Regions from separate parts of the Bradyrhizobium sp. LB11.1 genome, predicted to be linked through region 1. Evidence: predicted binding sites of a transcription regulator. Region 1 holds the regulator's gene; the other holds the start of a gene.
What was found. Region 1 encodes PhoB, which activates phosphate uptake and scavenging genes when phosphate is short. Its sites were predicted from a motif close to TGTCATNNANCTGTCAT; they were not measured.
Positions count from the first base shown of each region.

Region 1 (7,706 bases):
CGCACGCCGCTGGCCGCTCTCTCCGGTTTCATCGACACGCTGCAGGGCCAGGCCAAGGACGATCCCAAGGCGCGCGAGCGCTTCCTCGGCATCATGCACAACCAGGCGACCCGCATGGCGCGCCTGATCGACGATCTGCTGTCGCTGTCGCGGGTGGAACTGTCGGCCCATGTGCGGCCGGACACGCTGGTCGACCTGCTGCCGATCATCTTCCAGGTCGCCGATGGGCTCGAGCCGCTGGCCCGGGAACGTCAGGTCGAGGTCGAGACCCATCTGCCGGAAACGCCGGTGATGATCGCAGGCGACCGCGAGGAATTGCTCCGTCTGTTCGAGAATTTGATCGAGAACGCGCTCAAATACGGCGCCTCCGGCGGCCGCGTCATTGTGTCGCTGACAACGACCCCAGCGACTGATGGAACTCAGGAAATCCGGGTCATGGTGCGGGATTTCGGCCCCGGCATCGCGCCCGAGCACCTGCCGCGCCTGACCGAGCGCTTTTACCGGGTTGACGTCGGCGACAGCCGTTCCCAGGGCGGGACGGGGCTCGGATTATCGCTCGTGAAACATATTCTTAACCGTCACCGCGGCCGTCTTTTGATCGAAAGCGTGCCCAAGCAGGGCGCCACTTTCATCGCCTGTTTTCCCCAGGCCAAGACTTTAGTTTAGGGCTTAAAGACTAGCAATTTCAATTACTTATCGGTGTCATTCGACTGTCACGAAACCTTCGTAAAAGCACAGCCGACCGCTCCTAAAGGGGCGTCGCGGGGAGCGCGATCGGGCGCTGATGGCGCTTCGTTCCCCTGTATGGAGACCAGCATGAATTTCATCAAAACCATCGTCGCTGCCGGCTTGGTCGCCGCAACGACGACGTCAGCTTTCGCTGCCGACATCACCGGTGCCGGTTCGACCTTCATTTTCCCGGTCCTCTCCAAGTGGGCGGATACTTACAAGAAGGAATCGAACAACGGCGTGAACTACCAGTCGATCGGTTCCGGCGCCGGCATCAAGCAGATCCAGGCCAAGACCGTGACCTTCGGTGCGACCGACGCTCCGTTGAAGGCCGATCAGCTCCAGAAGGACGGCTTTGCCCAGTGGCCGATGGTCATGGGCGGTATCGTCCCGGTTGTGAATGTTGAAGGCGTGAAGGCCGGCGATCTCGTCCTCGACGGCGCCACCCTTGCCGACATCTTCATTGGCAAGATCACCAAGTGGGATGACGCAGCGATCAAGAAGCTGAACCCGAATGCCAAGCTGCCGTCGGAAGCGATCGCGGTCGTTCACCGCGCGGACGGTTCGGGCACCACCTTCAACTTCACCAACTATCTCTCCAAGACCAGCGCTGACTGGAAGAGCAAGGTCGGTGAAGGCACCGCCGTCGAGTGGCCGGTTGGCGTCGGCGCCAAGGGCAACGAAGGCGTTGCCGGCAATGTTGCCCAGACCAAGAATTCGATCGGCTATGTCGAATACGCCTATGCGAAGCAGAACAAGCTGACCTTCACCAAGATGGTCAACAAGGCCGGCAAGACTGTCGACCCGACCAACGACTCGTTCCAGGCCGCGGCTTCCAACGCCGACTGGACCAGCGCTCCGGGCTACTACCTGATCCTCACCGACCAGCCCGGCGACAAGTCCTGGCCCATCGTCGCGACGACCTTCGTGCTGATGCACAAGGAAGCCGTCGACAAGGCCTCCTCGCAGGAAGCCCTGAAGTTCTTCAAGTTCGCCTTCGAAAAGGGTGCGAAGTCTGCCGAGGAGCTCGACTACATCCCGATGCCCGACAACGTCGTGAAGTTGATCGAAAAGACCTGGTCGGCTGACATCAAGAGCTAAGCGCTCACATCTCGTGTCCCGGACGCGGTGCAGCACGTAGTGCTGCTCCGCTGAGCCGGGATCCACAAGAACCAGGCCCCGGATCAGCGTCGCAGCTGGCGCCGCATCCGGGGCATGAGACCAACAGAAAGCGTATATTCTTGGTACAGGGGATCGGCGTGGCAGAGATGGCCGTTCAAAGCGATGTAATCGACGACGCAGGACCATACGATCGCGCCAAGGCCTTGAGCGCGTTCAAGCTCGGCGACGTCACCTTCTACTGGATTACGCGGCTCAGCGCGATCTCGGTGCTTCTTATTCTCGGCGGCATCATCCTGTCGCTGATCGTCGGCGCCTTCCCGGCGATGAAGGAGTATGGCTTCGCGTTCCTGTGGACGCAGCGCTGGGCTCCGTCGGCCGATCCGCCCGTGCTCGGCGCGCTCGGACCGATGTACGGCACGCTCGTCACCTCCTTCATCGCGATGCTGATCGCCATTCCTGTCGGTCTCGGCATCGCCATCTTCCTGACCGAGCTCTGCCCGCAATGGGCGCGCCGCCCGATCGGCATGGCGATCGAGCTGCTGGCCGGCATTCCCTCGATCATTTACGGCATGTGGGGCTTCTTCGTGTTGGGCCCGTTCCTGGCCAACACCTTCCAGCCCTTCATGATCAAGATATTCGACGGCGTCCCGGTGCTGGGCGCGATCTTCGCGGGTCCCCCGTCTTATCTCAGCCTGTTCAACGCCGCGCTGATCCTCGCGATCATGGTGCTGCCCTTCATCACCTCGATCTCGGTCGACGTGTTCAAGACGGTGCCGCCGGTGCTGAAGGAAGCTGCCTACGGTGTCGGCTGCACCACCTGGGAAGTCGTGCGCAGCGTGGTGATCCCCTACACCCGCGTCGGCGTCATCGGCGGCGTCATGCTGGCGCTCGGCCGCGCGCTCGGCGAGACCATGGCGGTGACCTTCATCATCGGCAACTCGTTCCGCATCTCGTCGTCGATCTTCGCGCCGGGCACCACGATCTCGGCGGCGATCGCCAGCGAGTTCGCCGAAAGCGACGGCCTGCACCAGTCCGGCCTGATCCTGCTCGGTCTGCTGCTGTTCGTGCTGACGTTCTTCGTGCTCGCCGGCGCCCGGCTGATGCTGATGCGTCTGGAAAAGAAGGCGGGGAAGTAACATGAACCCGATTTACGCACGCCGCCGCCGCAAGGACGTCGTGGTCCGCGCGCTCTGCATCGGTGCCGCCGCGTTCGGCGTCACCTGGCTCGCGCTGATCCTGATGACGCTGCTCTATAACGGCCTGGCAGGCCTGAACCTGGAGCTCTTCGCCGCGGACACGCCGCCTCCGGGCTCGACCGAAGGCGGCCTGCGCAACGCCATCGTCGGCTCGGTGATCATGACCGTGATCGGCGTCGGCATCGGCGCGCCGCTCGGCCTGTTCGCCGGCACATATCTCGCCGAGTACGGCCGCAACGACAGGCTCACCTCGGTGATCCGTTTCATCAACGACATCCTGCTCTCGGCGCCCTCGATCATCATCGGCCTGTTCATCTATGGTGCGGTGGTGGTGCCGATGCGCGGCTTCTCGGCGATCGCAGGGGCGCTCGCGCTCGCGGTGATCGTGATCCCGGTGGTGCTGCGGACGACCGAGGACATGCTGCTGCTGGTGCCGAACGCATTGCGCGAGGCCGCGTCCGCGCTCGGCCTGCCGCGCTCGCTGGTGATCAAGCGCATCGCCTATCGCGCGGCGCGCTCGGGCCTCATCACCGGCGTCATGCTGGCCACCGCCCGCGTCGCCGGCGAGACCGCGCCGCTGCTGTTCACCGCACTGTCGAACCAGTTCTTCAGCCTGGGCCTGAACAAGACGATGGCCAACCTGCCGGTGACCATCAACAACTTCGTGCAGAGCCCATATGCCTACTGGAAGCAGTTGGCCTGGAGCGGCGCCCTGCTGATCACTTTGACCGTGCTTGCCCTGAACATTGGCGCGCGCATCCTGAGCGCCGAGAGGACTGCAAAATGAGCGAAATGTCTGTTTCCGTCAGTGCGCCCACCGTTCATCCCGGCTCGCAGCCGCTGCCCGACGCTCCGGCCAAGGTGACGGTTCGCAACCTCAACTTCTATTACGGCGAGCACCACGCGCTGAAGAACATCAATCTGGCGCTCGGCACCAACCGTGTCACGGCCTTCATCGGCCCGTCGGGCTGCGGCAAGTCGACCCTGCTGCGCATCTTCAACCGGATGTACGATCTCTATCCGGGCCAGCGCGTCACCGGTCAGCTGATGCTCGACCAGACCAACATTCTCGACCCCAAGCTCGACCTCAATCTGCTGCGCGCCCGCGTCGGTATGGTGTTCCAGAAGCCGACGCCGTTCCCGATGACGATCTACGAGAACATCGCCTTCGGCATCCGTCTCTATGAGAAGATCTCGAAGTCCGAGATGGACGACCGTGTCGAGAAGGCGCTGCGCGGCGGTGCTCTCTGGAACGAGGTCAAGGACAAGCTCAACGCCTCCGGCCTGTCGCTCTCCGGCGGCCAGCAGCAGCGCCTCTGCATTGCCCGCACCGTCGCGGTGCGGCCCGAGGTGATCCTGTTCGACGAGCCCTGCTCGGCGCTCGACCCGATCTCGACTGCCAAGGTCGAGGAGCTGATCCAGGAGCTGTCCGAGAACTACACGATCGCGATCGTGACCCACAACATGCAGCAGGCGGCGCGCGTTTCCGACAAGACCGCCTTCATGTATCTCGGCGAGCTGATCGAGTTCGACGACACCAGCAAGATCTTTACGTCGCCGACCGACCGGCGCACGCAGGATTACATCACCGGCCGGTTCGGCTGAGGAGACAGGACATGGGTTCTGAACATACCGCAAAAGCCTTCGACACCGACCTCCAGGAACTCACGCGCCTGGTCGCCGAGATGGGCGGCATCGCCGAGCGCATGATCGTCGATTCCGTCGACGCGCTGATCCGCCGCGACGTCGCGCTCGGCCAGCGCGTCGTCACCATCGACGCCGAGCTCGACGCGCTCCAGAAGAAGATCGAGGAGCGCGCCGTGCTTACCATCGCGCGTCGCCAGCCGATGGCGGTCGATCTGCGCGAGATCGTCGGCGCCATGCGCGTTGCGACCGATCTCGAGCGCATCGGCGACCTCGCCAAGAACATGGGCAAGCGCGTCGCGGCGCTGGAGACGGATTTCCATCCGCTCAAGCTGTTCCGTGGCCTCGAGCACATGACCGACCTCGTGCAGCAGCAGGTCAAGTCGGTGCTGGACGCCTATGCCGCGCACGACCTGCCGGCGGCGATGGCGGTGTGGAAGGGCGACGAGGAAGTCGACGCCATCTGCACCTCGCTGTTCCGCGAGCTCCTCACCTACATGATGGAGGATCCGCGCAACATCTCGTTCTGCATCCACCTGATGTTCTGCGCCAAGAACATCGAGCGGATCGGCGACCACGCCACCAACATTGCCGAGACCGTGTTCTACATGATCGAAGGCCAGGCCATCACCGATAAGCGGCCGAAGGGCGACATGACGACCTTCGCCACGACGGTCCCCAATACTTGAATCCTTAAGGAGCGACGACCCCATGGGCGCACGCATTATGGTGGTTGAAGACGAAGAAGCTCTGACCGAGCTTCTCCGCTACAACCTCGAAGGCGACGGCTATGACGTCGAGACGGTGATGCGCGGCGACGACGCCGACACCCGTCTCAAAGAGCACATCCCCGATCTGATCGTGCTCGACTGGATGCTGCCGGGTCTGTCCGGTATCGAACTCTGCCGTCGGCTGCGGACGCGGTCCGACACCAAGCAGCTGCCGATCATCATGCTCACCGCGCGCGGTGAGGAAAGCGAGCGGGTGCGGGGCCTGGCGACCGGTGCCGACGATTACATCGTCAAGCCATTCTCGGTGCCCGAGCTGCTCGCGCGCGTGAAGGGCCTGCTCCGGCGCGCTAGCCCTGAGCGGCTCGCAACCGTCCTGGCTTTCGGCGACATCGAGCTCGATCGCGAAAAGCGCCGCGTGGCGCGTTCGGGCCGACCGATCGATCTCGGCCCGACCGAATATCGCCTGCTGGAGTTTTTCCTGGAGCACCCCGGCCGCGTGTTCTCGCGCGAACAGTTACTCGACAGCGTCTGGGGCCGCGACATCTACATCGACGAGCGCACCGTCGACGTGCATATCGGCCGCCTGCGCAAGCTGCTCAATCTCGGCCGCGAGCAGGACCCGATCCGCACCGTCCGCGGCGCCGGATATGCGCTGGATGATCGGTTTGCCAAGGCGGAGCAGGCGCAAAGTTTGTGAGCTGATGTAGCGAGCTCTCGCTGCACATTCCGATGTCGTCGCGGCCTTCGCCGTGACGACATTGAACTTGTTGTAGGGCCGTCGGCGCGCGACGGCTCCAGCTTAATCGCAATACGAACTCAGCGCGGTCCCGGCTTCACCGGCGCGCGCCGACGATCCGACGCCGGCTGATACGCAACGCGCGAGTGCTGGGCGCAGTAGGGCAGGCCCGAAAGCGCCTTGCCGCCGCAGAAGAAGAAATCCGGGCTCGAGGGATCGCCGACCGGCCAGTGGCAGGTCGCCTCGTTCAATTCGAGCAGCGATAGCCGCTGGCTCATCGGCACCACATTGTCGTAGGTGACCGGCTCGGCCTCGACCTCGACCTCGAAGGCCTGCGCCAGCGCGGTGTTGCCCCGCGCGATCGGCCGGCTCACCCGCATCATGTGCTGCGCGGGACGCGCCTTGCGCGGCCGGGGAGCGGCCGACGACGGGCTCTTGGCGCGGCCGGACAGACCGAGCCTGTGCACCTTGCCGATTACGGCATTGCGGGTGACGTTGCCGAGCTCGGCCGCGATCTGGCTGGCCGAAAGTCCGGCCTCCCAGAGCTTTTTCAACTGCTCGACGCGATCGTCGGACCAGGTCAAAACCGTCATTGCACCCTTTCCTTCGCCGCGGGCCAACCATCCTGGGGCCGCACGGCGAATGCCTAAGCCTTAAAAACCCGTGCCGCCCGAATCCCTTAAGGCTCGCCGGGCGCAATGAGACGCCCGAACGTTAACGCCGGTACATGAGGACTTTTGGGATCAGAACCGCTGCACGAGATGTCGTATCTGACAAGCCAGACGCTACAATATGGCGTGACTCGCGCGCAAGAGTCCGCCGACTCGCTTCCACATGTTCCGTGGCGAAATCCCGCGAAATCGTCACCGCAAGACTACGGATTTAGCGTTTCGCGAGGCTTTCGGGCGGCATTGACACCCGTTTCACCAAGCCTAAGATAGTCATGCGTGCCGCCCTTAAAAGGCGGCACGTTTCGTTTTCCGGGCCGGTGAATGGTGCGTTGCGCAATGCACACCACGCCGTCCGCAACATTCAAGTGACCGTCATGACGAATAGCGCAGCCCCGCATTTGCTCCCCGTTTTCGCCAGATCCGACCTCGGTTTCGAGCGCGGCGAGGGCTGCTGGCTGATCGCGACCAATGGCGATCGCTATCTCGATTTCACCTCGGGCGTGGCGGTGAATGCGCTCGGCCATGCCCACCCCGCGCTGGTCAAGGCGTTGCAGGAGCAGGCGACCAAGCTCTGGCATATGTCGAACCTGTTTCAGAGCCCGGACGGCGAGAAGCTTGCCGCGCGCCTCTGCAACGAGAGCTTTGCGGACTTCGTGTTCTTCTGCAATTCCGGCGCCGAAGCGCTGGAGGGCGTGATCAAGCTGGTCCGCCATCATCACTTCTCCAAGGGGCATCCGGAGCGCTACCGCATCATCACTTTCGAAGGCGCCTTCCATGGCCGCACGCTGGCCACGCTGGCAGCGACGGGATCTGCAAAATATCTCGAAGGGTTTGGTCCGCCGATGGAAGGCTTCGACCAGGTGCCGCATGGCGATAT
Region 1 covers NZ_JBEPTH010000002.1:505,136-512,841, reverse strand. Annotated here, with positions in the region: gene ABIA96_RS06335 (ATP-binding protein) at 1-666, shown strand, start outside; gene pstS (phosphate ABC transporter substrate-binding protein PstS) at 817-1,830, shown strand; gene pstC (phosphate ABC transporter permease subunit PstC) at 1,998-2,987, shown strand; gene pstA (phosphate ABC transporter permease PstA) at 2,989-3,834, shown strand; gene pstB (phosphate ABC transporter ATP-binding protein PstB) at 3,831-4,652, shown strand; gene phoU (phosphate signaling complex protein PhoU) at 4,664-5,380, shown strand; gene phoB (phosphate regulon transcriptional regulator PhoB) at 5,403-6,119, shown strand; gene ABIA96_RS06300 (GcrA family cell cycle regulator) at 6,239-6,751, opposite strand; gene ABIA96_RS06295 (aspartate aminotransferase family protein) at 7,204-7,706, shown strand, end outside.

Region 2 (7,706 bases), on a different contig from region 1:
AGGAAATCCAGCTCGCACCGGTCGAGCGGATGCCCTCGACCGGCTTCATGTCGGCATTCTCGACGATTTCCGAGAACAATTTGCCGAGCGCGCCCGTGGAGTGGATCGCGATCGCGAGCACGCCCGCCATCGGCCCGAGGCCGAAGGCGATCACGAAGATCAGCGCGAAAACGATGCCCGGCACCGTGCGCGCAAATTCGAGCAGGCGCCGCACCACGAAGCGAAGCCATGGTCCGGGCGAGGTGTTTTCAGCCGCGAAGAAATTCAGCAGGAAAGCCAGGACAGCGCCGGCCAGCGTGCCGACATAGCTGATCAGCAGCGTCTCTCCGAGCAGCTTCAGCCATTTGTGCCAGCCCCAGAACCACTCGCCAAAATTGGCCCAGACCCGCTGACCGCTGTCGAGGGTGAGGATGCGGTCGAAATAGCTGACGAAGTTGCCGAAATAGGCGAAGAAGGTGCGCAAATTCACCTCGGCGCCGATCGATGCCACGATCAGCGCGGCGACGAACACGGCGAGGCCTGCCAGCAGGCGCAAGCGCTTGCGCGCAACTGCCTTGCGATAGGCAGCGTTGAGGACGGCGAGCTGCTGCTCGGGTAGGATCGAAACCGCAATCGTCATCGAAGGCACGGATCCATCAAGAAAAAGAGCCGGGTCCGCCGACCCGGCTCGAGTAGCGTCGTCCCGACGAGCTCAGGACGCCTTCTTACGCAGATTGTCGACGAACTTAATCAGCTCGATGGTCTTGTTGTAATCGTCGTTGGAGATCGGCTCCCAGGGCTTGTTCTTGCCGTCGGAGAGCTTCTTGAACGCCTCGGGATCCTTCTGCGCCGCGTCGAGGAAGGCCTTCTTGATGGCGGCCTTCATATCGTCGGGCAGATCGCTGAGATAGGCGTAGGGCGAGTTGATGATGAGGTCGGACTTCACGATGATGCGGAAGTCTTCCTTCTTCAACACGGTGCCGTCGGCCGACTTCACCATGCCCTTGTTGAGCATGCGGGTCAGGTTGGAATCGTCGGCGGCGTTCCACCAGTTGGCGGCGACGTCGACGGTGCCCTGGGCCAGCGCCAGCACTGCATTCTCGTGGCTACCGGTGAAGATCACCTTGGAGAAGTAGGCGTCGGGATCGATGCCCATCGCGTTCAGCTTGAAGCGGGGCATGTTGTTGCCCGAGGTCGAGTTCGGATCAACCAGGCCGAGATTCTTGCCCTTGAGCTCCTCGACTTTCTGGTACGGCGACTTCGCCAGCACGTAGAACACCGAGTAGTAACCCTTCGATCCGTCGGAATTGACGTCGATGACGAAGGCATCCGTCTTCACGCCGGTGAGACGCGCGCGGGCGAACGAGGCCGGGCCGTAATAGCCGATCTGGATGTTGCCGGCGCGCTGGCCTTCGATGACGGCAGCGTAGTCGTTGGCGACGCGCAGCGTAACCTTCACGCCAAGCTCCTTCGACAGATAATCGACGAAGGGACCATAGCGCTCGGTGACGCCCGAGCCGTTCTCGGCCGGGATCACGGCGAAGGTGATCTCCGGATATTTCGCTTTCCAGTCTTCGGCGGAAGCGGATCCGGCAAAGGTCAGCGCGGCGGCGCCGGCCAGAATGAGTCTGCGAGTAATCATGATGACCTCTTCATCGGTTGGGTTCGGTTGACGCAAAAAACTGGCAATGACGGCTGCGGCGCTCCTCAAGCGGCGGCTGCCGCCGTTCCGAGTGCCGGGACGCCCTCGGGCGCCGGGACAGGTGTGCCGCCCATGACGTCGGCAGCCTCAAGATCGTAGAGCTCACGCGCGACAAGGTCGGTCAGCTCGGACGGCGCGCCGTCGAACACCACCCGGCCCGCCGCCATGCCGATCAGGCGGTCGCAATAGCTGCGCGCCAGATCGAGCGAATGCAGATTGCAGAGCACGGTGATGCCGAAGTGCTTGTTGATACGCAGAAGCGCATCCATCACGATCTTGGTGTTGCGCGGGTCGAGCGAGGCGATTGGCTCGTCGGCGAGGATGATGTCGGGCTGCTGCACCAGCGCCCGCGCGATCGCGACGCGCTGCTGCTGCCCCCCGGAGAGCTGGTCGGCACGCTGGGCGGCGAGCGAGGCGATATCGAACTGTTCGAGCGCCGACATCGCCAGCGCCTTGTCCTGCTCGGGCCAGGTCTGCGACAGCGAGCGCCAGGCCGGCATCGTGGCCAAACGTCCCATCAGCACGTTGGTCAGCACGTCGAGCCGGCCGACCAGGTTGAACTGCTGAAAGATCATCGCCGATCGCGCCCGCCACTGCCGCAGCTGCTTGCCGCGCAGCGCGGTGACGTCGAGGCCGTCGAACAGGATACGGCCCTGCGTCGGCGTCACCAGACGATTGAGGGTCCGCAACAGCGTCGATTTACCGGCGCCGGAACGCCCGATCACACCGACGAAGCCGCCGGGGGAGATTTGAAACGAGGCGTCGTCCACCGCGGCTTTTGCGCCGAAGCGGCACGTCAGACCTTCAACCACCAGCATGCAGGGCTCCAGAGTAGCTGGAGCCCATCGCTATCGCCGACGCTTGACACTTGTGTGACACGGCCATCGCGGTGCGGCGATCCTACACACATCGTCCACTGTCATCGCGTCGTCGTGACATTGTCATCAAGCCGCTCGAAGACGAGCGCCTGCCCTCAAGCTTTCGGATGCAACATGGCCAAGCTGCTTTCGGTCCAACCGACCATCGATGCATCTGCGAAGCTGCACGAGACCCGGCTTGGCGCCTACACCGAAGTCGGCGCGCGCACGATCCTGCACGAGGTGGCGATGGGCGATTACTCCTACGTCGTCAACGACGCGCAGATCACCTACACCACCATCGGAAAATTCTGCTCGATCGCGGCGATGACGCGCATCAATCCCGGCAATCATCCGATGCACCGCGCGACGCAGGCGCACTTCACCTATCGCTCCAGCGCCTATTTTCCGGGCGAAAGTGACGACACTGAATTCTTCGACTGGCGACGCCAGCATCACGTTCATATCGGCCATGACGTCTGGATCGGCCATGGCGCGGTCGTGCTGCCGGGCCGCAACATCGGCACCGGTGCGGTGATCGCGGCCGGCGCCATCGTCACCAAGGACGTGCCGGCCTACACCATCGTCGCCGGCAATCCCGCGCGCATCGTGCGGCGCCGGTTCTCGGAAGAGGTTGCCGGACGGCTTGCAAAGCTGGCATGGTGGGACTGGGATCACGACAAATTGCGTGCGGCGCTGCCCGATTTCCGCAAGCTCGCAATTGAAGATTTCCTGACGGCATATGAAGCAGGGGCACATTGCTCTGCCAGCAAACGAAGCGCGGTCGCGTGACAGACATTTTCCTTGAAGGTGGTCGGACCCTGATCGACTCCGAGTTCGCCGAAACTTCACTCGCGGTTTCCGGAACTGACATTACGCAGGTCGACGCGTCTCGCGGCCGAGCCCGGCTGGCGATCGATGCGCGCAACCTGCTGGTGCTGCCCGGGATCGTCGACCTTCATGGCGATGCCTTCGAGCGGCAGATGATGCCGCGCGCCGGCGTCGATTTCCCGATCGACGTCGCGCTTGCCGACACCGACCGCCAGGTCATCAGCAACGGCATCACCACGGTGTTCCACGCCACGACCTGGTCGTGGGAGCCGGGCCTGCGCAGCGGCGACAATGCAAGGTGTCTGCTCGAGGCGATCGAGCGGCAGCGTCCGCACTTCGCCGCCGACACCCGCTTTCACCTGCGGCACGAGACCTACAATCTCGATGCCGAGGACGAGATCGGCCAGTGGCTCGCCGAAGGCCGCGTCGACCTGTTCGCTTTCAACGACCACATGGACGGCACCATCGGCGACATGGCCAAGCCACGCAAGCGCAACCGCATGGTGGAGCGCACAGGGCTATCGAGCGACGATTTCGACAGCCTCGTCGCTCACATCGTATCGCGTGCCGCCGATGTTCCGGCATCGATCGGCCGGCTCGCGGCTGCTTCTCGCGCCGCCGGCGTGCGGATGCTCTCACATGACGATGCGACGCCGGCGATGCGACAAGGCTTTCGTGCTATGGGCGTGACTCTCGCCGAATTTCCGATCAACGAGGAGACCGCGCGCGAAGCCGCTTCTGCTGGCGACGCCATCGTCTACGGCGCGCCGAACGTCCTGCGCGGTGGCAGCCATACCGGCTGGACCAAGGCGTCCGACATGATCGCCAAGGGACTCTGCTCGGTGCTGGCGTCGGATTATTATTATCCGGCGCCACTGCTCGCCGCGTTCCGGCTTGCCGCGGACGGCGTGCTGCCGCTGACGGAGGCCTGGAAGCTGATCTCGTTGGCACCGGCGCAGGCCACAGGCCTGATCGATCGCGGCACGCTCGCCGCAGGCCGTCGCGCCGACATCCTGCTGGTCGACGACAGCGCGCCCGAACGGCCGCGGCTGGTTGCGGTGATTGCCGCCGGAAAGCTCGTGCATCTCACCGATGCGACGCGGCTGCTCAGCGCTGCGGCGACGCCGCGCGAGACTGTCGTCGCGGCATAAATTGGTTATGCTCCGGCAATGACAGATTCTCCCCGCTACGCGATCTATTTTGCCGCCGGCGCCGACAATGCGCTGTCCCGCTTCGGCGCTGAGCTGCTCGGCTATGATGCCTACACGGGCGACGAGATTTCGTTTCCGCAGGAGGCCCTGCATGTCGCGCCCGACTGGCGCGACATCACCGCCGATCCCCGCAAATACGGCTTTCACGGCACACTAAAGGCGCCGATGGCGCTGGTATCGGGCAGGACCGAGGCCGAGCTCGAGGCCGCCTGCGCGACATTCGCAGAGAAGGCGCGGCCGATGCCGGTGATCCAGCCGGTGGTCGATGCCATCAGCGGCTTCATCGCAATCATTCCGGCTGAGCCTGTCGACGCGCTCCAGCAGCTGGCGGCGGACTGCGTCCGCGATTTCGATTCATTTCGCCCGGCCCTGACGGCGGAAGATCGCGCGCGGCGCAAGCCGGAAAGGCTCAGCGGGCGGCAGCGCGAGTATCTCGACCGCTGGGGCTATCCTTACGTGATGGAAGAATTCCGCTTCCACATGACGCTGACGGGGCGGCTCGATGCGGAGCGCCGCGGGCCGATTCTGGAGATGCTGCGGGGGCGGTTTGCGACGCTGAAGCTGGATACGCTGGCGATCGATCGGATCGCGCTGTTTCGGCAGGACGATGCCAAGGCAGGATTTCGCATCATCGGTGAGTGGAAGCTGGCGCGGACCTCGTAGGGTGGGCAAAGGCGCGAAGCGCCGTGCCCACCACTCTTCGTGACAGCAACAGGTTGTGGGCACGCTACGCTTTGCCCACCCTACGATTGCGGAGTGTGCGACTCTACTTCCCCCACCGCAGCGCCAGCGCGTCACGCTCCTTCGCCAATTCCAGCAGCCCCGCGCGTGTCGCCGGGTGCAGCGGCTGCAGCGGATGGCGGACCATGTCCGACTTGATCACGCCGCCGGCCTGCATCATTGCCTTGCAAGCGATCAGGCCGCATTGGCGGTTCTCGTAGTTGATCAGCGGCAGCCAGCGCTCATAGGCGGCCTTCGCCTTCTCCCGATCGCCCGCGAAATAGGGATCGATGATCTGGCGAATGCCGTCGGGATAGCCGCCGCCGGTCATCGCGCCGGTCGCGCCCGCATCGAGATCGGCGAGCAGCGTGATCGCCTCCTCGCCGTCCCAGGGACCCTCGATATCGTTGCCGCCCGCTTCGATCAGGTTACGGAGCTTTGACGCCGCGCCTGCGACCTCGATCTTGAAATAGCGGATGTTGCCGAAGTCGCGCGCCAGCCGTGCCAGCAGCTCGACGGACAACGGCGTGCCCGCGACCGGCGCATCCTGGATCATGATCGGGATGCTGATCGCTCCCGAAAGCACCTTGAAGAACTCGACGACGCCTTTCTCCGGGACGCGAAAGGTCGCGCCGTGATAGGGCGGCATCACCATCACCATGGCGGCACCGGCGGCCTCGGCCTGCTGGCTGCGCGCCGCGCACACCGCCGAGCTGAAATGGGTGGTGGTGACGATCACGGGCACGCGGCCGGCGACCTGCTCCAGCACGGCATGCATCACGGTCTCGCGCTCGGCATCGGTCAGCACGAACTGCTCGGAAAAATTGGCGAGAATGCAGATGCCGTGCGAGCCGGCGTCGATCATGAAATCGATGCAGCGGCGCTGGCCGTCCAGGTCGAGCTCGCCGCGCTCGTCGAAGATGGTGGGCGCAACCGGGAACACGCCGCGATAGGGGCGCTGGGCCTTGTTTTGTGGTGTGACCGGCATCGAACTCTCCATCCCCAAGATTCTCGTCTGTCGCCGCGCTCGCGCGGCGCAACAGATGTACTCGGCGAGCGGACCGGCTGCAATGCCGTTTCCCGCGCGCCGTTGGAACAGGGAATGAAGGCCTAAGCGGTCTTCACCGCGCCAAGGAAGCCCTCGACCGCGACGCGGAGGCGGTCGGCGTCGGCCGACATCTTCTGCACGGAGCCGGTCAGCACCATGCCGGCATTGCCAGTTTCCTGGTTGAGCTTGGCGACGCTGCCGATGGTGTCGGTGACCTCGCGGGTGCCCTGGGCGGCATGCTGGAAGTTGCGCGAGATCTCGGTGGTGGCGGCCCGCTGCTGTTCGACGGCAGCGGCGATCGCGGTCATCTTCTCGTCGATGCCGCTGATGGCGCCGCCGATCGAGCGGATCGCGGCGACCGCCTGCCCGGTCGCGCCCTGAATCTCCTCGACCTGGCGGGAGATTTCTTCGGTCGCGGTCGCGGTCTGCGCCGCGAGGCTCTTGACCTCGCCGGCAACGACCGCAAAGCCACGGCCGGCTTCGCCGGCGCGCGCCGCCTCGATGGTCGCGTTGAGCGCGAGCAGATTGGTCTGGCCGGCGATGGCGTGGATCATCTTCACGACTTCGCTGATGCGGCCCGCGGTCTGGTCAAGGATCTCGACGGTGGCATTGGTCTGCGCCACCTGCGACACCGCTTCGCGCGCATCGCGTGCGCTGGACTGCACCTGCGCGGAGATTTCGCCGACGGAGGCCGACAGCTCCTCGGTTGCAGCCGCAATGCTTTCGAGATTATTGGTGGCCTGCTCGGCGGCGGAGGAAACAGCTGCCGTCTGGCTGCTCGATTCCGAGACCAGCGTGCGCACATCGGTCGCGGTGGCATCGAGTTCCTTGGCCGACGCGGCGACGCTGTGGATCACCGCCTGCACGGTGTCGTCGAAACTGCGGCAGGCGTCATCCACGGTACCGGAACGGGCGAGCTGCAGCGCTTGCTCCGATTGGCGTTCCTGGCCGAGACGTTCAGCGGTGGCCGCGCTCTCGCGCAGGCTTTCGAGCGCGGCGGCCATCGTGCCGAACTCGTCGGGATAGCGGGATTGCGGGACTTGCGTGGCGTAATCGCGGGCGCTGATCCGGGCGATGGCGTCGAGAATCGCGCGCACCGGGCGCATGAGGCGATTGCGCACCACGTAGACGCCGGCGAGGGTCACGGCGAGCGCGATCAGGAACGCGAGCGACTGGATCACGAGGTTGGTCAGCGCCTTCGCCTGCACCGTCTCCGCCCGCGCGATCGACTGATCCAGCGCCTTGGCCGCGACACCGACAATGAGCGGGAACGGCGACTGGCAGAGCGTGTTCCATTCCGCTGCCGGCATCGCAGGCTTGCCGCTGCCGTCAAAATTCTTGGTGAGATCACCGATCTG
Region 2 covers NZ_JBEPTH010000006.1:402,583-410,288, forward strand. Annotated here, with positions in the region: gene phnE (phosphonate ABC transporter, permease protein PhnE) at 1-619, opposite strand, end outside; gene phnD (phosphonate ABC transporter substrate-binding protein) at 692-1,621, opposite strand; gene phnC (phosphonate ABC transporter ATP-binding protein) at 1,687-2,499, opposite strand; gene ABIA96_RS19020 (LbetaH domain-containing protein) at 2,674-3,330, shown strand; gene ABIA96_RS19025 (alpha-D-ribose 1-methylphosphonate 5-triphosphate diphosphatase) at 3,327-4,520, shown strand; gene ABIA96_RS19030 (DUF1045 domain-containing protein) at 4,539-5,243, shown strand; gene ABIA96_RS19035 (dihydrodipicolinate synthase family protein) at 5,347-6,288, opposite strand; gene ABIA96_RS19040 (methyl-accepting chemotaxis protein) at 6,411-7,706, opposite strand, start outside.
Region 2: a site for PhoB is predicted at 2,543-2,559, ahead of phnC (phosphonate ABC transporter ATP-binding protein). Genes of this name have one in related genera too.